Regions from separate parts of the Pantoea folii genome, predicted to be linked through region 3. Evidence: predicted binding sites of a transcription regulator. Region 3 holds the regulator's gene; each other region holds the start of a gene.
The links. The regulator LexA, encoded in region 3, represses DNA repair genes until DNA is damaged. The targets are predictions, from matches to a motif close to TNCTGTATGTACATACAGNA.
Positions count from the first base shown of each region.

Region 1: a site for LexA is predicted at 3,363-3,382, ahead of AC1MDE_RS09165 (DNA translocase FtsK 4TM domain-containing protein). Genes of this name have one in related genera too.
Region 2: a site for LexA is predicted at 3,957-3,976, ahead of dinB (DNA polymerase IV). Genes of this name have one in related genera too.

Region 1 covers NZ_JBWXON010000006.1:37,398-44,791, forward strand. The annotation lists gene AC1MDE_RS09165 (DNA translocase FtsK 4TM domain-containing protein) at 1-3,301, opposite strand, end outside; gene lrp (leucine-responsive transcriptional regulator Lrp) at 3,421-3,915, opposite strand; gene trxB (thioredoxin-disulfide reductase) at 4,436-5,401, shown strand; gene cydD (heme ABC transporter permease/ATP-binding protein CydD) at 5,548-7,317, shown strand; gene cydC (heme ABC transporter ATP-binding protein/permease CydC) at 7,317-7,394, shown strand, end outside.
Region 2 covers NZ_JBWXON010000011.1:143,779-151,172, reverse strand. The annotation lists gene fadE (acyl-CoA dehydrogenase FadE) at 1-1,392, opposite strand, end outside; gene lpcA (D-sedoheptulose 7-phosphate isomerase) at 1,636-2,214, shown strand; gene AC1MDE_RS14450 (class II glutamine amidotransferase) at 2,264-3,031, shown strand; gene dpaA (peptidoglycan meso-diaminopimelic acid protein amidase) at 3,002-3,745, opposite strand; gene dinB (DNA polymerase IV) at 3,989-5,044, shown strand; gene AC1MDE_RS14435 (sugar ABC transporter substrate-binding protein) at 5,118-6,188, opposite strand; gene AC1MDE_RS14430 (ABC transporter permease) at 6,216-7,214, opposite strand; gene AC1MDE_RS14425 (sugar ABC transporter ATP-binding protein) at 7,211-7,394, opposite strand, start outside.
Region 3 covers NZ_JBWXON010000008.1:153,943-161,336, forward strand. The annotation lists gene AC1MDE_RS11715 (LysR substrate-binding domain-containing protein) at 1-378, shown strand, start outside; gene AC1MDE_RS11720 (conjugal transfer protein TraF) at 498-1,748, opposite strand; gene zur (zinc uptake transcriptional repressor Zur) at 2,201-2,722, shown strand; gene AC1MDE_RS11730 (CsbD family protein) at 2,788-3,000, opposite strand; gene dinF (MATE family efflux transporter DinF) at 3,165-4,487, opposite strand; gene lexA (transcriptional repressor LexA) at 4,614-5,228, opposite strand; gene AC1MDE_RS11745 (diacylglycerol kinase) at 5,334-5,702, opposite strand; gene plsB (glycerol-3-phosphate 1-O-acyltransferase PlsB) at 5,830-7,394, shown strand, end outside.

The DNA.
Region 1 (7,394 bases), on a different contig from region 3:
CAAATGAGACCGCCTGATCGAACAGCGGATCAAGCTCTTCATCACCATCAAGACCGCCCGCTGTGCTCTCGCTCTCTTCACCCGCGGTAATGCTGTCGATGTATTGCGGACGTCCACGTGCTTTCCAGTCCTGCACCACCGCATGCACTTCCTGATCGCGCACGAAGGCACCGTGGACACGCACCGGCATTGAGGAGTTAGGCGGCATATAAAGCATGTCACCCATTCCCAGCAGTGATTCCGCGCCGCCTTGATCAAGAATGGTGCGTGAGTCAATTTTACTGGACACCGTAAAGGCGATACGCGTTGGGATGTTGGCTTTGATCAAGCCGGTAATCACATCCACCGACGGACGCTGGGTTGCCAGCACCAGGTGAATACCCGCCGCACGCGCTTTCTGTGCCAGGCGAGCAATCAACTCTTCAACTTTCTTGCCCACCGCCATCATCAGATCGGCGAATTCATCGACCAACACCACGATATACGGCAGTTTTTCCAGCACTGGCGGCGTAGTGTCCATGCTGTCACCCGGCTTCCAGAACGGGTCTGGAATTGGACGCCCCATGGCAGCAGCCTGCTCAATTTTCTCGTTGTAACCGGCAAGATTACGCACGCCCAGCGCAGACATCAGTTTATAGCGGCGTTCCATCTCACCCACACTCCAGCGCAGCGCGTTCGCTGCATCTTTCATGTCGGTGACCACCTCAGTCAGCAAATGCGGAATGCCTTCGTAGACGGAGAGCTCCAGCATTTTCGGGTCGATCATGATAAAGCGCACTTCTTCTGGTGTGGCTTTATACAGCATGCTGATGATCATGGTGTTCACACCAACCGACTTACCGGAACCGGTCGTACCGGCAACCAGCAGGTGCGGCATCTTCGCCAGATCGGCCACCACCGGCTGGCCCGAAATGTCTTTCCCCAGCACCACTGACAGCGGTGACGGGTTATCACGGAACTTGTCGCAATCAAGCACTTCGCGCAGATACACGGTTTGGCGATGTTTGTTCGGTAATTCCAGGCCGACGTAAGGTTTGCCTGGAATCACTTCCACCACACGCACCGCGACGGCAGAGAGCGAACGGGCCAAATCGCGCGACAGGTTAGAGATACGTGCGGCTTTCACGCCAGGAGCAAGATCCAGCTCAAAGCGGGTGATAACCGGGCCAGGCGAGATGCCCACCACCTCAGCCTTCACACGATAATCGGCCAGACGCGCTTCAACCAGACGTGCTGTCTGCTCAAGCGCGAACATATCCACAGGTTCCTCTTCCGAAGGCGGAGAGGTCAGCAAATCAAGCGTCGGCAGCGGCGTAGAAGGCTTTTCCAGCGGACGTTCATGACGAACCAGGAACGGATGGAACAGGCTATCTTGCGCAGGTGCGACCGGTTGAGGCGCTTCTGCTGGCGCAGCATAGCTTTCGGTCTCGGGCGATGACCATGGGCTATTGTGCTCATTCAGCGATGGCATGGCTTCCGGCTGCGGTGCTGCAGGTTGTTGCCACTGCGCAGGTGCTCCAGATTGCGGTGCGGCAGGCTGCTGCCACTGCGAAGGCGCTTCAGGTTGCGGTGCGACAGGCTGCTGCCATTGCGCAGGCGCTTCCGGCTCAGGCGTGGCATCGATGGTAAACAATGGCTCGCTTGGGCCGTCATCAACCAAATCTTTCATCGGCGAAAAATCAAAGGCTGATGAAGTATCAAGGTTAAATACTGGGCCTTCATTGGTATCAGATTGCTGATAGCGTTGTTGCTGCTGAGCTGCAAACTGATTAGCCAACTGCGCCTGATGTAAAGCCTCTTCATCTTCTTCGACTTGATGCTGTCCGGTCTCTGCATAGCGCTGCTGTTGCTGAGACGCAAACGCTTCACGCAGTTGGGCTTCCTGCAACGCAGCATCCCCTTCATGATCCTGTAACGGTTCATGATAGGTCGCGGTCATTTCAGGCAGTTGCTGTTCGGCTTCTTCTCGCGCTTTGTCTTCAGCCATACGCTGTGACGGCAACTTAATGCCGTAAGAAGCCAGTTCACGACGTGTTGGCAGTTTAACTTTGTTCGGACGCGGCAATTCAGGGCCAATACCCTGCTTCACCTGCGGGTTGTAATCGCGCTCCGGCACCACATCGAAAGCGGGTGTATACGCAGAAGCCGTTTTCGCTGCAGCTGCCCCCACTGCTGCGGCTGCCGCAGTGTTCAGAGAAGCAGATGATTGAGCGGCATCCTGCCAGTTCCCCATGCGTGGCCCTTCATCTTCATCAACGGGTGAAAACGCTGAAGGTGCAGGTTCGCCCGGAACTTCAAAGCGATACAGCGGCGGTGCGGGTTGAATAACCGGTTCAGGCGCAGGAGGTACCGCAACAGGTGCTTCTGCCGCTCGCACTTCCGGGGTATGAACAACAGGTGCCGCTTCGGCTGGTGCATTGAACACGGGGGAAGGCACAACTGGCGCCTGGTGTGCTGCTTCGGCGGTCACAGCAATGGCTGCAGCTGTCGCGGCACTGGCTTTGGCTAGCAGAGGATCATCCGGCAGCTGTTCGGCGATAGGCTCAGCCACCTTACGCGGCTTAGCCAGTAGAACGTCATCATCGTCATCATGCGATTGCGCAGCACGCAGTTGAGGCGCAGCATGTTCGGCATGCTCTTCCTCTTCTTCGTACTCATCTTCTTCCTGCCAGGGTTCGTCATGACGAGAGCGGTTGCTGGCGAAGGTCAGCACGCCCATCACCACGCTCCCGATTTTTTCGGCGATCGTCAGCCACGACCAGCCTGTGTACAGGGTTATGCCTGCCGCCCAGACGCAGATCAGCGTTAAAGTACCGCCGGCAGAACTAAACCAGGGTGCCATCGCATTACTGACGAGGCTGCCAATCACACCGCCCGAAGCAAAGTACCAGATGTCATCGACGTTCAGCGCGGCTAAACCACAAGTGGTCACCACCAGCGCCAGCACGCCAATCAGTCGTAAGCCCACCGCAAAGTAATCGATGTAATCCTGGCGATCGCGCTGACGGAATGTAATCCAGCACAAACCAATGATGACCGGAGGTATGGCATACGCCATCACGCCGAAAATGAATAAGAGCGTATCCGCCAGCCATGCGCCGACACTACCACCCAAATTATGGATCGGTTCATGCCAGGCGGTCTGAGACCAGCTGGGATCGGAAGGGTTGAAGCTAACCAGCGACACCATCAAATAGATGGCGAACAGGGCCACAAGGATGAGCAACGCTTCCAGCAGCCTGCGTCCACTGCTCAGCGGTTGTAACGAAACGTCTTTATCTTCTGTATATTCCTGGCTCAAGAGAACTCTCCAGGTGCCTGTAAATTAAGAAGGCAACAGCGCCGGGCAAGCCCGACGCTGGTCCTGTATGAATTCACAGGAGTGTACCGAATTCCTGCAAGTTTTGCACCTGCCCTGCATTACCGGGTTTTGATCACCAGACGATTGCTCTGTTTGACCTCTTCCATCACCACGTAAGTACGGGTGTCGTTAACGCCCGGCAGGCGCAGCAAGGTTTCACCCAAAAGCTTACGGTAGGCGGACATGTCCGGTACACGGGTTTTCAACAGGTAGTCAAAGTCACCGGAAACGAGGTGACACTCTTGAGTTTCCTCAAGTTTTTGCACAGCGGCGTTAAATTGTTCAAACACATCTGGCGCACCACGATTCAGAGTAATCTCAACGAATACCAGCAGAGAAGCATCCAGATAATGTGGGTTCAGTTGTGCGGTGTAACCCAAAATGAAGCCCTGACGTTCCAGGCGACGCACACGCTCAAGACACGGCGTAGGTGATAAGCCAACACGTTTTGAAAGCTCAACATTAGAAATACGGCCGTCTTTTTGCAGTTCATTCAGAATGTTTCTGTCGATACGGTCCAGATCTTTTCCGGGGCGTTTCTTATTGTCTACCATTATTATTGTCTCTCTTAATTCCTTCCCTTTACCTGCCACACCCTGAAAACGCTCATTGTTCAGGGCCTTACTGAAGTGAAGACGATAAGTCTGTGCAGTAATGCTTCCATCCGTATGACGCATGTTGTCTGTCCACATCATGCGTCATTACCAATGTCAGACTGAGTTTATCCGGCAAAAACGTGCAAAACAGAAATGAAATTCTGTTTTGAACCGCTAAATATTCTCCGCTTCTGGTAATGTTTTCGCAAAACAGCAGGCGATTGTCAAAGTAAAACATCCAAATTCAGTACAAGATGCCAGATAGAGTTCTGGGTTGCTGTTTTTAAATGAGAATTTTAATGCTGCTGCACCAGAATTTGCCGAGCATTGCCCCCTTTTGGCGCAATCGACGTGCAGAATTTGCACTCATCGACTACGCCGCTTGCAGCGATTGTTATCAAAATTGCTGAAACCTTTTTTTGCTGCGCTAATTTCCCTACAATCAAAAACTATGTTGTCGCAAAAAACTGAGGAACGCATGAGTACGGCCAAACACAGTAAGCTGCTCATTTTAGGCTCCGGCCCTGCCGGATATACTGCGGCAGTCTATGCCGCCCGCGCTAACCTGAATCCGGTATTGATTACCGGGCTGGAAAAAGGCGGTCAGCTCACCACCACAACTGAAGTGGAGAATTGGCCAGGCGATCCGAACGATCTGACAGGCCCGGCGTTGATGGAACGTATGCAAGAGCATGCCGAGAAATTCAACACCGAAATTATTTTCGACCATATTCATACGGTAGATTTGCAGAATCGCCCGTTCCGTTTAACGGGGGACAGTGGCGAATACACCGCTGACGCGCTGATCATTGCTACTGGCGCCTCCGCACGTTATCTCGGCCTGCCCTCTGAAGAAGCGTTCAAAGGCAAAGGCGTTTCCGCCTGTGCGACCTGTGACGGTTTCTTTTATCGCAATCAAGAAGTCGCGGTGATTGGTGGCGGTAATACCGCGGTGGAAGAGGCCCTTTACCTGGCAAATATCGCGGCGAAAGTCCATTTGATTCACCGTCGTGATAGCTTCCGTGCGGAAAAAATTCTGATCGATCGTCTGATGGATAAAGTGCGCAACGGCAACATCGTACTGCACACCGATCGCACACTGGAAGAAGTGGTCGGCGATCAGATGGGTGTCACCGGTGTGAAACTGCTTTCCACCAAAGGTGAAGAGCCGGAAGCGCTGGATGTTGCCGGGCTGTTTGTGGCGATTGGTCATAGCCCGAATACCGCCATTTTCGACGGCCAGCTGGCGCTGGAAAACGGCTATATCAAAGTGCAGTCCGGTCTGCAGGGCAATGCGACCCAGACCAGCATTCCTGGCGTGTTTGCGGCGGGTGACGTGATGGATCATATTTATCGCCAGGCGATCACCTCTGCCGGCACCGGCTGTATGGCGGCGCTGGATGCAGAACGCTATCTTGACGGGCTTGTTAAACCCGATCTGTAACTTGTTAATAAGCTGATCATAATTGCAAAGAGGCGACCTGTTTAGGTCGCCTTTTTTATTGCCTGCATGCTAAAGTTCATGCGCTTACTATTTCCGGATACTTTATCCGGTTTTGCCTCTCTCCATCAGTGATCAAACGGCTTCGCATGGAAAAATCACGGCAGCAACATCTTCTTCGCTGGCTCCGCCAGCAACGTCTTCATGGCGCACGAAGTTTACGTGCCGCATCGCTATTCGGTTTTGCTGGTGCACTGGTGATTATTGCTCAAGCCTGGTTGCTGGCCTCGCTGCTGCAGAATCTTATTGTTGCCCAACAACCGCGCGGTGCCCTGCTGACTGATTTCATCCTGCTTCTGTTGTGCTTTGCTCTTCGCGCAGGTCTGCACTATGCACGAGAAATGGCAGGTTACCGTGCTGGCGTTGCCATCCGTCGCGCTCTGCGCAAACAGGTACTGGATAAGCTGAATGATTTAGGTCCTGCCTGGGTTCAGGGCAAACCAGCGGGAAGCTGGGCAACGCTGCTGCTTGAGCAAATTGAAGAGATGCAAGAGTATTACGCGCGGTATCTGCCACAGATGTCACTGGCCGTTTTTATTCCCTTCGCCATCCTGATAGCCATCTTCCCGATTAACTGGGCTGCAGGATTGATCCTGCTCGCGACCGCACCGCTGATTCCGATTTTCATGGCGATGGTCGGCATGGGTGCCGCCGATGCAAACCGTCGCAACTTCCTCGCACTGGCACGTCTGAGCGGCGATTTTTATGACCGCCTGCGCGGGCGTGAAACCTTGCGCCTATTCTACAGGGCTGCCGCTGAACAGCAGGCGATTGCTGAAAGCACCACGGATTTTCGTCAGCGCACCATGGAAGTGCTGCGCCTTGCTTTTCTCTCTTCCGCAGTGCTGGAATTCTTTGCCTCACTGGCGATTGCCGTGGTCGCGGTCTATTTCGGCTTCTCCTATCTTGGCGAACTCAATTTTGGTCATTACGGCACTGGCGTGACCTTGTTTGCTGGATTCCTGGCACTGATATTGGCGCCTGAGTTTTTCCAGCCGCTGCGCGATCTGGGTACTTTTTACCACGCTAAAGCGCAAGCTGTTGGGGGCGCAGATGCACTGGATCGTTTTCTTAACGAAAGTCCGGAAATCCCAGCTTCCGCCTCCAGCCTGTCAGTCGCTTTCGATACCCCTTTAAGCCTTGAAGCACAAGATTTGGTGGTGATGACAGCCAAAGGTGAAGCGTTATCACAGCCGCTGAATTTTACGCTTGAGGCGAATAAACGCGTGGCGCTGGTGGGTCAGAGTGGAGCAGGTAAATCAGCACTGATGAACGTGTTGCTCGGCTTTCTGCCCTATCAGGGATCGCTGCGGGTCAATGGGCATGAACTGCGGGATATCAGCCGTGAGAACTGGCAGCAGCATCTGGCGTGGGTCGGTCAAAATCCCCATTTGCCCGCGACCACGTTGCGCGAAAACCTGTCTCACAACAGCAGCATGGATGAAGCAACACTGCGCAGCGTTTTGCAACAGGCGGGCGTGGATGAGTTTATCGCCCGTTTACCGCAAGGCCTCGACACCCCCATTGGCGATGGCGGAATGGGCCTTTCTGTTGGCCAGGCACAACGCGTCGCCGTTGCGCGTGCACTGTTGAAACCGGCACAACTACTGCTGCTGGACGAGCCCGGTTCAGGTCTTGATAGCCAAAGTGAACAGCATGTGTTGCGCGCATTAAACCAGGCAGCCACACAGCAAACCACCCTCATGATCACCCACCAACTTCACGATCTTGCCAGTTGGGATGAAGTTTGGGTGATGCAATCCGGGCAACTGGTGCAGCAGGGGCAGTGGCAACAACTGATTGCTCAGGACGGGCCGTTGCGTGCCATGGTGCAGCATCGCCAGCAGGAGATTGTCTGATGAATCCACTATTGCCGTTTCTGTGTCTGTTTCGTCGTCATCCCTGGCGTTTAGGTCTGGGCATCGTGTTAGCCATT
Region 2 (7,394 bases), on a different contig from region 3:
GATAATGGCGCGCTGGCCTCGGTGGGTGCAGTGATATTTCACAATCGCCGACAGCACCGCCGGTTTTTCACCCAGCATAATGCCGCTAGTGATAAGCGTAGCCGCCGCATCCATCACATAGGCGTTACCGGCAATGCGTGCCAGCGGTTCCTCGATGCCTTCCATTTTACCGATAGAGACTTTGAACTGACGACGGATATGCGCATAAGCACCGGTTGCCAGCGCAATGCTTTTCAGACTACCGGTCGAGTTGGAAGGCAAGGTGATGCCGCGACCGACTGACAGACATTCAACCAGCATACGCCAGCCCTGACCGGCCATCGACGGGCCACCGATGATGAAATCGATCGGCACGAAAATATCTTTACCGCGTGTTGGACCGTTCTGGAACGGCACGTTAAGCGGGAAGTGGCGATGGCCAATCTCTACGCCCGGCGTTTGCGTCGGGATCAGGGCGCAGGTAATGCCCAGCTCTTCAGTCTCACCCAGCAGATGATCGGGATCGGAGAGTTTAAAGGCCAGGCCAAGCACGGTAGCAATCGGTGCCAGCGTAATGTAACGCTTATTCCATGTCAGGCGCATGCCCAGCACTTGCTGGCCTTGCCATTCGCCCATGCACACCACGCCAGTATCCGGAATGGCACCCGCATCCGAACCCGCTTCCGGGCTGGTCAGCGCGAAGCACGGAATTTCATCGCCGCGTGCCAGACGTGGTAAATAGTGATCTTTCTGCTCATCGGTGCCGTAATGCTGCAACAGTTCGCCTGGGCCGAGTGAGTTAGGTACACCCACGGTGATCGCCAGGATACCGGAAACGCCCGCCAGTTTTTGCAACACGCGCGCCTGAGCATAGGCGGAGAATTCGAGGCCGCCATACTCTTTCTTAATGATCATGGCGAAGAAGCGATGCTGCTTGAGATACGCCCACAGTTCCGGCGGAAGATCGGCCAGTTCGTGAGTGATCTGGAAATCATTCGCCATACGACAGGCTTCTTCGACCGGCCCCTCGAGGAAGGCTTGTTCCTCTTCCGTCAGACGTGGCTGCGGATAGTTGTGCAGTTTCTGCCAGTCTGGCTTGCCACGAAACAGATCGCCTTCCCACCAGGTCGTACCGGCATCAATCGCTTCCTTTTCCGTACGCGACATCGGCGGCATCACTTTCTGGAAGCTGTGCAGCGCAGGTTTGGAGAACATACTGCGACGCATGGCCGGCAGATTGAAGGGCAGCAGGATAATTGCCAGTGGCAGCAGCAGCCACGGCGTCCACAGGCCTGCAGCAGCCAGCCCGGCGGTCCATAGCAACAGGATTACGCTGCTGAGCCGCAGCGAAACTTGATGGTAAAAGAGGGCGCTAATGACAATCAGCGTCGCGACAATCGAGGCAAGCAACATAATGAACCGCTCCGTAAGTTGTAAGAGGTCTGACCTGTTATAGGGTAAGTTTTAGAGCAGTGATCGCTTTTTAGCAATCTGTTTACATCGCAATTACAACAGAACTCACAAAATCGCACTCTCTGGACACCAACAGAGCAGGAATGGCAAAGCCTGGGCCTTTTTCCCCGATGCAGGCGCTTTGCGGCTTTGTCCCATTCCGTTAAACTTGCAGAGTAAATCTTTCCTCTAAAGGACATCCCTATGTATCAGGACATTATTCGCTCAGAACTTAATGAAGCAGCCGATACGCTTAATAAATTCCTGAGTGACGAAGCGAACATTCACGCGATTCAGCGCGCGGCAGTCTTGCTGGCAGACAGCTTCAAAGCAGGGGGCAAAGTGCTCTCCTGTGGCAACGGTGGTTCTCACTGTGATGCGATGCACTTTGCTGAAGAGCTGACGGGGCGCTACCGTGAAAATCGTCCTGGCTACCCGGCGATTGCCATCTCTGATGTGAGCCACCTTTCCTGCGTCAGCAACGATTTTGGTTATGACCATGTGTTCTCGCGCTATATCGAAGCCGTAGGCCGTGAAGGCGACGTGCTGCTGGGCCTGTCCACTTCAGGTAACTCGGCGAACATCATCAAAGCGGTCGAATCGGCACGCGCCAAAGGGATGAAAGTGATTACCCTGACCGGTAAAGATGGCGGCAAAATGGCAGGCACAGCGGACATCGAAATTCGCGTACCGCATTTTGGCTACGCTGACCGCATTCAGGAGATTCACATTAAAGTGATTCATATCCTGATGCTGCTGATCGAAAAAGAGATGGTTAAGTAATGACGCGTCACTCCTGCTCACGCGGGAGTGCTGACTTAAGGCGGTTGCTATGTGCGAATTGCTCGGGATGAGCGCCAATGTCCCCACGGACATCTGTTTCAGTTTTACCGGTCTGGTGCAGCGTGGCGGCGGAACCGGGCCGCATAAAGATGGCTGGGGCATCACTTTCTATGAAGGAAAAGGGTGCCGCACATTCAAAGATCCTCAGCCCAGCTTTAACTCACCGATCGCCCGTTTGGTGCAGGAATATCCGATCAAATCACATTCCGTGGTCGCTCATATCCGCCAGGCGAATCGTGGTGAAGTGTCGCTGGAAAACACCCATCCGTTTACCCGTGAGCTGTGGGGACGTAACTGGACCTACGCGCACAACGGGCAGCTGAAAGGCTACAAACAGTTGGAAACCGGGACTTTCCGCCCCGTTGGCGAAACGGACAGTGAGAAAGCGTTTTGCTGGATCCTGCATAAGCTGTCTGAGCGTTATCCGCGCACTCCGGGCAACTGGCCGGCGGTATTTCGCTACATTGCTGAGCTGGCGGCTGAGATGCGCGAGAAGGGCGTGTTTAACATGCTGCTGTCGGACGGTCGTTATCTGATGGCGTTCTGCTCGACCAATCTGTATTGGATCACTCGTCGTGCGCCTTTTGGCAAAGCCAAATTGCTCGATCAGGATGTAGAAATTGATTTTATGCAGCAGACAACACCGAAGGACGTTGTGACGGTGATTGCGACACAGCCGCTGACAGGAAATGAAACCTGGCACCGAATAGTGCCAGGCGAGTGGGCATTATTTTGCCTGGGTGAGCGCCAGGAATGACTTCGAGGCAGCATCCGGTGTAGAAATCACCGGCGTGCTGTTCACCGCATATTGACCCGTCGTCGTCACGTTAACCGTTGGCGGTATGTGGTACTTCTCAAAGTACGCATAACCCGGCTGCAGTTCACGCCAGAAGTTGATGTACGTTGAGTAGCGATGACGCTGCATGTTGCTATCGGTCATATGGAACGGATAGATATTGATCTGTACATCCTGCTGACCGTTGCGCAGCGCAGCGTTGACGTAGGTAAAGATCTCGTCCATTGATGCGTTGGTCATGGCGTAGCAGCCAATTGAGACGCAATCACCGTGAATCATCAAATAGTTACCGTCATAGCCTTTATCACGATCGTATTGATTCGGGAAGCCGGTATTAATCGCGCGGTAGAAACGGCTGTCCGGTTTTAACTGGTTCAGCTTAACGTTATAAAACCCTTCCGGACTTTTAAAATCGCCCTGACGACGCTTAGGCCCTAATCCGCCAGAGAAATTACAAATGCGATAGCTGTCCAGCAGACGATATTCATTACCGATTTTGCCGTACAGTTCCAGCGTACGCTCTTCCTTGAAGATCTGAATAAAAACAGGAGTGCCAAGTAATTGTTTCTTTAACTCTTTGCTCACCGGTGCCGACAGTTGCGTTGGCTCTGGCGAAATGGCCCAGCTAAGGACTGGCATAAGAATCATCGCAAGCCACAATGCGATTCTGCCCATTCTGTGTGTACCTTGAAGTGAAGAGAGACGATGACGCTGAGCGTCTTGGTATTGCATTATCGGAAATATCCGCTACCGCAGCGCAACATTAACATTGTCTGAGGTTTAATCAAGACAGTCTCCGTGAAAATGGTGCAATCCTAAAGGGATTACGACCAGAATTTTGTAAACTTTAATTCATCGCTCAACAAATATTGCCGAAGTTTTTTACTGCTGTATACTTATCCAGTATTCGGAGGGCGTATGCGCAAAATCATTCATGTCGATATGGACTGCTTTTTCGCGGCCGTTGAAATGCGCGACGATCCTTCATTAACGGATATACCTATCGCCATTGGCGGCAGCCGGGTGCAGCGTGGTGTCATCAGCACCGCCAACTATCCCGCGCGCAAATATGGCGTGCGCAGCGCGATGCCGACGGCAATGGCGCTCAAGCTCTGCCCGCATCTGAAATTACTGCCTGGACGCTTCGATGCCTATAAAGAGGCGTCACGCCAGATACGCGATATTTTCTCACGCTACACCCCATTGATTGAGCCCTTATCACTGGATGAAGCGTATCTTGATGTCACCGATAGCGAGCATTGTCAGGGATCAGCGACGCTAATGGCGCAGGCGATACGTGCCGATATCCTGCGCGAAACCGGTTTAACCGCCTCGGCTGGCATTGCGCCGATCAAATTCCTCGCCAAGATCGCCTCCGATTTAAATAAGCCCAACGGGCAATACGTCATTACACCGCAAGTGATGCCGGACTTTTTACTGACGCTACCGTTGAGCAAAATTCCTGGCGTAGGAAAAGTGGCGACCAAAAAACTGGAAGAGATGGGACTGCGCACCTGCGCCGATGTGCAGAGAGCCGATCTCGCCTTGCTGCTGAAGAGATTTGGTAAATTCGGCCGCGTGCTCTGGGAGCGCAGCAACGGCATTGATGAACGCGATGTGGTGGTGGAGCGCGAACGCAAATCGCTCGGTGTCGAACGCACATTGATGGAGGACATCCACAACTGGGAGCAGTGTCTGGCAATCATTGATTACCTCTATGCTGAGCTGGATCGACGCCTGACAAATATCCGTCCCGACAAGCAAATCGCGCGTCAGGGCGTGAAGCTCAAATTTAATGATTTCCAGCAGACCACGCAGGAGCATGTCTGGCCGGTGTTGAACAAGGATGACATGATCGCAGTGGCGCGGCAGGCATGGGATGAAAGGCGTGCCGGGCGCGGCGTGCGGTTGGTGGGATTGCATGTGACGCTGGTGGATCCGCAATTGGAGCGGCAGCTAGTGTTGGGTTGGTAAAACCTTGAGTATGGCCTTGGCTATCATCCTGGCGGCTTGAAGCGCCGCCAGGATGCCCTATTCGGCCACTGAATTACTTCTTAGCGTACTTCGCTTCCAGCGTGGCAAACCACGGCGCAACAAAATCGTTGTTCACACCCCAGCCTGGAATAATCTTGTTCAGGGTTGCTACGTTAATCGCCCCTTGCTGGCTATTCAGCAACTGCTGCGAAATGGAAGACGCTTTAAACTCGTAGCTTGCCGGAGTGGCTTCACCCGCGATTTTATTGGCCACTAAGCGCATATTGACCGCACCGATGGTTTTTGGATCGACCGCGACCGTCTGCACCCATGGGCTGTTCTTCTCATGCATCAACTGCAAGTCCTGGTTGGACACGTCAATACTGTAGATTTTGATTTCAGTACGACCATTCTCTTGTAGCGCTTTATAAGCACCCTGACTGAACGCGTCCCACGACGCCCAAATCGCATCTATTTTACCTTTTGGATATTTTGCCAGGATCGCACCCACTTTGTTGGCGGTGTCGCCCTGTACATCGGTAGAAACTGCGCCAATGGATTCCAGCTGATGAATGCCTGGATTCTCTTTCAGCAGTTTCTCATAAACTACCTGGCGACGTTCCTGCGGCGGGAAGCCTGCGACCCACAGTTTGATGATGTTGGCTTTACCATGGAAATCACTGATCAACTGACCCAGTGACGCCTGCGCCAGCGAGGCATCATCTTGCGCAGTGACGGTCACGCCATTGACCGGCGTATTTACCGGGGTATCAAAGACGGACAGTTTGATACCTGCATCGACAATGTGTTGCACCAGAGCGGTGGAGTAGGGTTCTTTGCCGTGAGAGAGAATGATGCCATCGTATTTCTGGCTGATCGCCTGATTAACAAAGTCCTGGAAACGCGCATCATCGCCGTTACTCAGGAAAGTACTGACTTTAAAGCCCAGTTGACGACCTTGCTGAATGGCACCGGCAATAAACTGCGTGGTGTTATCGTCAGACCCCAGGTTACGGATGATGGCGATGCGCACCGGACCTTCGTGATTCGCAATCGCTGCGGGAACCGGGGTAACGGTATCGGCAAAGGCAGCGCTGGCGTTCAGCAGGCTTAAGGCCAGCAGCGAAAGGGTAATTTTTTTCATTAGAATCTCTTTCTCAGTAAACGCGCCTTAGCGGCGCTGAATGTAGGTAATCGCCAGGGCCAGAGCCAGCACCAGGCCTTTGATAATGTCCATGGCGTAATAAGGCACGGACAACATCACCAGCCCGTTCTGCAACACACCCAGAATCACCGCGCCCACCAGCGTACCGAGCGCGTTAGGTTTGCCGGAACCGGCCAGCGAGAAGCCGATCCATGCCGCGGCAACGGCATCCATCAAATATCCACTGCCGGCGTTCACCTGCGAGGAGCCAATACGCGATGCCAGCAGAATGCCGCCTAATCCGGCCAGCAGCGATGCGAGTACATAGGCCAAAACGCGGTAGCGCGTGGTGCGAATACCGGAAAGGCGTGCGGCTTCTGGATTGCCACCCAGCGCGTACATGCGACGGCCATGCTTGGTCAATGACAGTGCCAGTTGTGCCACAATCGTCACTACCAGCATGATGATCACAATGGTCGGCACCTGACCCAACAGACCGAACGCTGCGGGGATAGTGCCCTCCGCCATATCGCCGCTTGGCATCACCATATTCTCGGTAATCGAACCGCCGAAGCTGTAAGTCATCGCCACGCCCTGAATGACAAACAGGGTGGCCAGTGTAGCCAGCATGTCGGGAATGCGCAGAATCACGATCAGGAAGCTGTTTAGCAGCCCCACCAGAGTGCACAGCAGCAGCGTGATGATAATGGCTTCGGTGGTGCCAAAGCCGTGCCAGACAAACAGCGAAATCACCAGCGCATTGGCCAGTGAGGCGGTTGAGCCTACCGACAAATCGAAGCCGCCGATGGTCAGCGAAATCGACACACCAATCGCAATTACCGTGACGATAGCAATCGAACGCAGGATGTTGATGATGTTGGTGGGCTCGAGGAAGCTGTCCGATGCCAGACCAAACCCAGTGATCAGAATCACCACGGTCAGCAACATGCCCCATTTATAGAGAAAATCGAATAGTTTATGACGCAGAGAAACCTGCGGGTTCAGGGATAGTTCTTTGCTGCTCACGCAGGGGTTCCTCCGGTGGAATAAAGCAATAGCATCTCTTCTGTGGCCTGACGACCTTCCATCTCTGCCACAATGCGCCCATCCCAGAGCACACAAATACGGTCACATAAGCCGACCAGTTCGGAAAACTCGCCCGAAGCGTAGATGATGCCTTTGCCTTCACGTGCCAGGCCGTCAATC
Region 3 (7,394 bases):
ATTGCCGCACGCATCCGCTGCCCGGAGGACCTCTATCACCAATCGTTGATTCAGTGCGATGTGCAACTCTACCAATGGAAGGGCTGGTTTGAAGCCAATCACCTGACGCCTCCGCGCCATTATGGTTTGCGCTTTGACCGCAGTTTTATGGCGATTGCCGCTGCCGTTGATGGTCTGGGAGTGGTGCTGGAATCCAAATTATTAGCAGAACGAGAGCTTGCCAGTGGGCGCTTAGTTTGTCCGCTGATTGAGACCACCCAGGAGATTCACTATATCGGCCATTACCTGGTGTTCCCACGGCATCAGCATCGCCACTTTGCGTTAGATAGCTTTAAAGATTGGCTACTTTCCCAGTTGAATCTGGCACAGCTTCGCTGATTGATAACGATCACAAATTCTGCGCCCAGGAATGAAACAGGCCGCCAATGGCGACCTGTTTTTGTGAGCATGTTCACGCCATTTAAGGGTGAATGTTAGCGTGATGTGAAATGACGCAATCAGAAGTTAAATCCGAGCTGCAGCATGCCGCCCCAGGTATTATCGTCACCCACTGAACCAGCAAGATCCAGATGCACCGTGTTGTTAAACGGTGAAACGCCCAGACCTGCGGTAACCACATTGGCATCATTTGATTTCATATCCGCACGATAACCCGCGCGCAGTGCTAACCAATCCAGCACGCGATACTCGGCCCCCACTCCCGCATATTGGCTGCTTTCTTCCGATTTGAAACGCTTGGTTTGCGTCAAATCAACATCGCCTGCCAGGGTGAACGCGCCGTAGTTCCAGGCCAGACCTGACGTGACCAGCGGACGGATTTGATAGGTATCGCGGTAGCCTTCCACTGTTTTGGTGTCAATGTCGCGTGAGATCAGGTTCTGCCCTGTCACACCCAACGTCCAATGCTCACCAAAGTCGGTCGCGATGCCTGCATCAATATTGAAGCCGGTATCGGAACTGCGGTATTGGCTGTTGTTGATATTACTTTTATCAAAGTTATAAATACTGGCGGTGTAGTTATACAGCCAGGTTTTTTGCAGCTTTGGTGTCACGCCCACAGAAACCGGATGGCCAGCGACATCAAATTCATGTGCCAGTGCCACACCATAGTCCGTGACTAGTGCTGCCAGACCATGACCGCTCGAACTCAGTTTATCCTGATCACCTGGCACGGGGATCACCGTGCCGTTAGCCACACCGCGCAGATAGGTAATATCGCTGCCCACAACGTTAGCCTGCACACTGGCCGTGCCGTAGGCTTTGGTAATAAAGGCAAAAGGCAGTGTTTCATTCGGTACAGTAACAGCAAAAGCGACACCCGCAGTACCGTGTGCTTTATCACCCTTTAAGTCATCCAGCTGATTAGCCATATCACCAGCCGCAGCCTTTAACTCCGGATAACCTCTTAAATAGTCGGCAAACGTCAGGTTGTCGATCACGTTTTTGTAGCGATCAACACTGTCCGTGATGTCATCAACTTTGTTAATTAATTTGTCTTTGTCGGTAACCTGCACACCGGCTGAAGGGAATATGACGCTGACATTATCTTCAGGTTTGGCTTTGGTCATCAATGCCGGGTTAGCCAGCACCGCTGAACTCCAGGTTGACGAAGCGACGCCGGTGCCACCCATGGCATCGTTACGCGCGTCATACCATGTACCTGCTGCCAGAGCTGAAGAAGAAAGAAATACTGCATTCAAACCAACAAGATAAGCTACTTTTTTGTGCCTGAATAATGTCTTCACCATGAGCCTGCCATCACCTTTGAAATGTCGCTGAATAACTCAGAAACGAAACAGTTTAGTTAGCCGCTATTCTGAACCCTGGCTAACGCATCATTGCTGTGAATTAAAAGGAAATAGCACTGCTGTTCGCAGAATTGGATACAACCACACCATTCTGCTGTTTAGTTATGCAGAAAAATGAACAAAACCTAAATTGATGCCAGATATTACTTAAGACCTTTTGAACCTTAGACGCTAACCCGGTGAGTTGCAAAGCAAAAATAGCGTGATAATTACGCTATATGACTGATCTCATAGAGGGTCTGAAATGAGCAGTTTTATCAGCACAACAGGAAGGTTAAGTTAATTTATTGATTAACGGGATTTTTCTAGGTCTTTAACCGGGTAAAAAGCAATCACAGCAGGGTAAAAGTTTGTGTGATAAAATAACATCGCCTGCAACCTGGAGAACACTTATGTCAAACCTCACGCCCGCACAACTGCTTACTCAGGCAGAATCCCTTTGCCTTGACCGCGGCGTGCGCCTGACCACTCAACGCGCTGAAGTGTTGCGTTTAATGGCTGAGCAGAATGGTTCGATCAGTGCTTACGATCTGCTGGATCAACTTCGCATCAGCGAGCCGCAGGCTAAACCTCCGACCATTTACCGCGCGTTGGATTTTCTGCTGGAGCAGGGTTTTATTCATCGTGTCGAATCAAACAACAGTTATGTGGTTTGCCACCATTTCGACGAGCCTGCGCATACTTCGGTGATGCTGGTGTGTGATGGTTGTGCGGCAGTCAATGAAAAACACGCACACGGCGTAGAAAAGATTATTTCGGGATTGGCCGATCAGGCCGGTTTCTCATTGCGCCACACGGTTATTGAAGCCCATGGTTTGTGCGAGAACTGCGCAGAAGTCGCAGCATGCAATCATCACGATAGCTGCGATCACGATCATGAGATTGATACGAAAAAGAGAGTGAGAAAAGGGTGAGTGGCACTTCCTTGTGCCTTGCCGACGGGTGATCGGCGGGGTAGGAGCATCTTCCTTAATTCCGGTTACCAGCGGTAATCTTTATTGTGACTTTCCCAGTCTTTCACTTCGCTTTCGGCCTGGTCTTTCGCGTAGCCGTAGCGTTCCTGAATTTTACCGACAAGCTGATCGCGCTTACCTTCGATGACCGTCATATCGTCATCCGTCAGCTTGCCCCACTTCTCTTTCATTTTCCCTTTAAACTGCTTCCAGTTACCGCTCGCTTCGTCTTTGTTCATCATAATCCTCCACATCATCCTGAGTGAGATGCGATGATCTCCTGATAAATCAGGTAATCACCCACACAACGCGCTACTCAATTGCGCCGTTTGAGATAATTATAGTAGCCAGATAGGATTACGCAAAAAAATACAGAATAATCTGTAGGTTACGCTTCGCTTATTCAAACAGTGAACCAGCTGTCGTGTCGCCAGTGGCGTCGCCACATCCACCAGAGCGTCAAGCCACGCAAGGCAAGAAACACCGTCACCGCCAGCCATAAGCCGTGATTACCGAGCCACGGGAGTGTCAGTAAGGCAAGCCCATAACCCACTGCCGCCATCATCATGCTGTTGCGCATTTCGCGCCCGCGCGTGGCGCCGATAAACATACCGTCCAGCAGATAACACCAGACACCGATCAGCGGCAGAATCACCTGCCAGCCAAGATAGCGATCGGCCATCTCTCGCAGTGGCTCAAGCGAGGTGAGCAACGCCACAATTTGGGGGCCGGTTATCGCATAGATGGCTGCGAACGCCAGGGCAACGATACCAGCCTGACGGCAGGCAGCATGCCAAATCAGTAATAAGCGACTGCGATCTCGCGCCCCCACCGCTTCACCGGAGCAGGCCTCCACGGCATAGGCAAAACCATCCAGCGCATAGGCCGTAAACGTCAGGAACATCAGCAGTACGGCATTCACCGCAACAACATCTGGCCCTAAACGCGCGCCCAGCAAGGTGAGTGACGCGAAACAGATTTGCACCATCAGCGAACGCAGCATGATGTCGCGGTTGAGCCGGAACAGGCGTGCCGCATCACCACGCCAGCTCTGTTTTAGCTGGTTGAAAGAAATGCCGCGCAACTTAAGCACACGTACCACCATCCATAACCCCACACCCAGCGTGACGTACTCTGCCACCGCCGTTGCCGCCGCCGCACCTGCAACGCCCCAGTGAAGCTTCAGCACAAACAGGAGATCGAGCAGGATATTCACCAGGTTACCGACAATGAGCAGCACCATCGGCGCTCGCGCATATTGCACGCCAAGCAACCAGCCCAAAATCACCAGATTGGCTAAGGTCGCCGGTGCGCTAAGCCAGCGAATGTTGATAAAAATTTGTGCCTGGTGCTGCACTTCCGGGCTGCCGCCCATTAATGAGGCTGCGATCAAACTAAAGGGCGCGCGCAGTAATAAAAACAGCACGCCCGCCACCAGGGCGATCAGCAGAGGTTGCGTCAACGCCCGCGCTAAGGCGGTTTTATCGTTCGCGCCAAACGCCTGCGCAGTCAAACCCGTGGTGCTCATGCGCAGGAACAACAGCAACATAAAGATGAAACTGGTCGCCGTTGCACCTACCGCCACGCCACCGAGGTAAATGGGGCTATCGAGATGGCCAATCACTGCCGTATCGACGACACCGAGCAGCGGAACGGTAATATTGGAGAGAATCATCGGCAGCGCCAGCCGCCACAATGCTTTATCTGAGGAGGAAAACAGCCGCATTCGCCCGTTCCATTGTTGCGCTGGTCAATAGGACCATTAACCGACAATCAGCCTGAGGAGGAAAATCAATGTATCAGACTGCGGTCAGCACAGCGACCAACCGCAGCGGGGGAATTCAATGAGAGATTAAAGCCATTCGCCGTTACGTACGATGCCCACAGCCAAACCTTCAACGGTCAGAGCCTGCTCACGGGTATCGACCACAATCGGCTGGAATTCGGTGTTTTCTGGCAGCAAATGCACAATGGCACCCTGCTTTTTCCAGCGTTTGACGGTCACTTCATCATCAATGCGCGCCACCACAACCTGACCATTACGGACTTCCTGGGTTTTATGCACTGCAAGCAAGTCGCCGTCCATAATCCCGATGTCTTTCATCGACATACCACTCACCCGCAGCAGAAAATCGGCGGTAGGTTTAAACAGATTGGCATCAACCTGATAGTGCGCTTCGATGTGCTCTTGCGCCAGCAGCGGCTCACCGGCGGCCACGCGACCGATCAGCGGCAACCCTTCGGAGACTTCTTCTTCCATTAGCAGGCGGATGCCGCGAGATGCACCGGATACAATCTCGATGACGCCTTTACGCGCCAGTGCTTTCAGGTGTTCTTCCGCAGCATTGGGCGAGCGAAAACCCAGTTGCGCAGCAATTTCCGCACGCGTTGGCGGCATGCCGGTCTGGTTAATGTGGTCGCGAATCAGATCATAGACCTGTTGCTGCCTGGTGGTTAACGCTTTCATCCCGCCCCCTGGTTGTTTATACAGTCGCTGTGAGTATATACAGGTATTGGCGAAATGAAAACCAAAACAGAGGGAAAAATCAGCGGTTTGAAGATTCTGGAATACCTATCGCAAATGCGACCAGAGCAGTGCGATCCAGACAAACAGAGCCAGTAAGATAGCCAGCAACACCGCCGCTGAGCCCATATCTTTTGCTCGTCCGGCTAAAGGATGACGCTCTTGCCCAATGCGGTCCACCACCGCTTCAATGGCGCTATTCAGGATTTCAACGATGATCACCAGCACCACGGAGCCAATCATCAGCACACGGGAAATCGCATCAACATCCAGCCAGCAAGCCACCACAATCGCCACCAGTGCAGCAATGGCTTCCTGACGAAATGCGGCTTCATGTTTCCAGGCGGCGCGCAAGCCCTGCCAGGAATAACCGGCTGCATTCACTATTCTTTGAATACCGGTGACGTTATTTGCCATGCTTTGGAACCCTTGATGTGATTTGGCGTCAATATGTGGGCTATCTGAGGTCGTGTAAGCCACAGATCTTCGTTGCACTTTCTGGTATGCTTGCCGCGCTTTGCTAACAAGAGGCTTTAAGTTGTCTATGTCAGGTTGGCGTAAACTTTATTACAAACTATTGAATTTACCACTCTCTTTTTTGGTAAAGAGTAAGGTCATTCCGACCGATCCTGTCTCAGAACACGGGATCGATCCGACTCGTCCAGTGATGTATGTTTTGCCTTATGATTCAAAGGCTGACCTGCTCACTCTTCGGGCACAGTGCCTGAAACATGATCTGCCCGATCCGCTGGCTCCGCTGGAGATCGACGGCACGCTACTGCCGCGTCACGTGTTTATTCATGATGGCCCACGCGTATTCCCCTATTTCGTTGCCAATCCTGAGTCGGTGAAGCTATTCCACGACTATCTCGATTTGCACCGCAGTAACCCTGATCTCGACGTACAGATGTTACCAGTTGCGGTGATGTTTGGTCGTGCGCCGGGACGCGAAATCCAGGGAGAAGATACGCCACATCTGCGCATCCTTAATGGTGTAGAGAAATTCTTCGCCATTTTGTGGCACGGACGTGACAGCTTTGTGCGCTTCTCGCCGACCGTTTCCCTGCGCCAGATGGCGACGGAGCACGGTACGGATAAGTCGATTGCCCAGAAGCTGGCACGCGTGGCTCGCATTCACTTCGCGCGTCAGCGCCTGGCTGCTGTAGGCCCACGTCTGCCTGCGCGTCAGGATCTGTTCAACAAGCTGCTGCAATCCAAAGCGATTGAAAAAGCGGTTGAAGACGAAGCGCGCAGCAAAAAAATCTCGCACGAGAAAGCCCAGCAGAATGCTGTTGAGATGATGGAAGAGGTCGCAGCGAACTTCTCGTATGAGGCCATTCGCGTCACAGACCGCGTGATGGGCTGGCTGTGGAGCCGCCTTTATCAGGGCATCAACGTCAACGGTGGCGAGCGCGTGCGTCAGCTGGCGCAAGATGGCCATGAGATTGTGTATGTGCCCTGCCATCGCAGCCACATGGACTATCTACTACTCTCTTACGTGCTCTACCATCAGGGGCTGGTGCCGCCACACATCGCGGCCGGCATCAACCTGAACTTCTGGCCAGCAGGTCCGATTTTCCGTCGTCTGGGTGCTTTCTTTATCCGCCGTACCTTCAAGGGCAACAAACTCTATTCCACGGTGTTCCGTGAATATCTCGGCGAGCTGTTCAGCCGCGGTTATTCGGTAGAGTACTTTGTTGAGGGTGGACGCTCGCGTACGGGCCGACTGCTGGATCCTAAAACCGGCACCCTGTCCATGACGTTGCAAGCGATGCTGCGTGGCGGTAGCCGTCCGATTACGTTTGTTCCGATCTACATCGGCTATGAACACGTCATGGAAGTGGGTACTTACGCTAAAGAGTTACGTGGCGCGGCCAAAGAGAAAGAGAGTTTCCTGCAGATGGTGCGCGGGTTACGTAAACTGCGCAATCTTGGCCAGGGCTACGTTAACTTCGGCGAACCCCTGCCGTTGATGAACTATCTGAACAAAAACGTGCCGGAATGGCGTGATGCGATCGATCCGATTGAACCACAACGCCCGGCATGGATGACGCCGACCGTAAATGATATTGCGGCACGTCTGATGGTGCGTATTAACGAAGCCGGTGC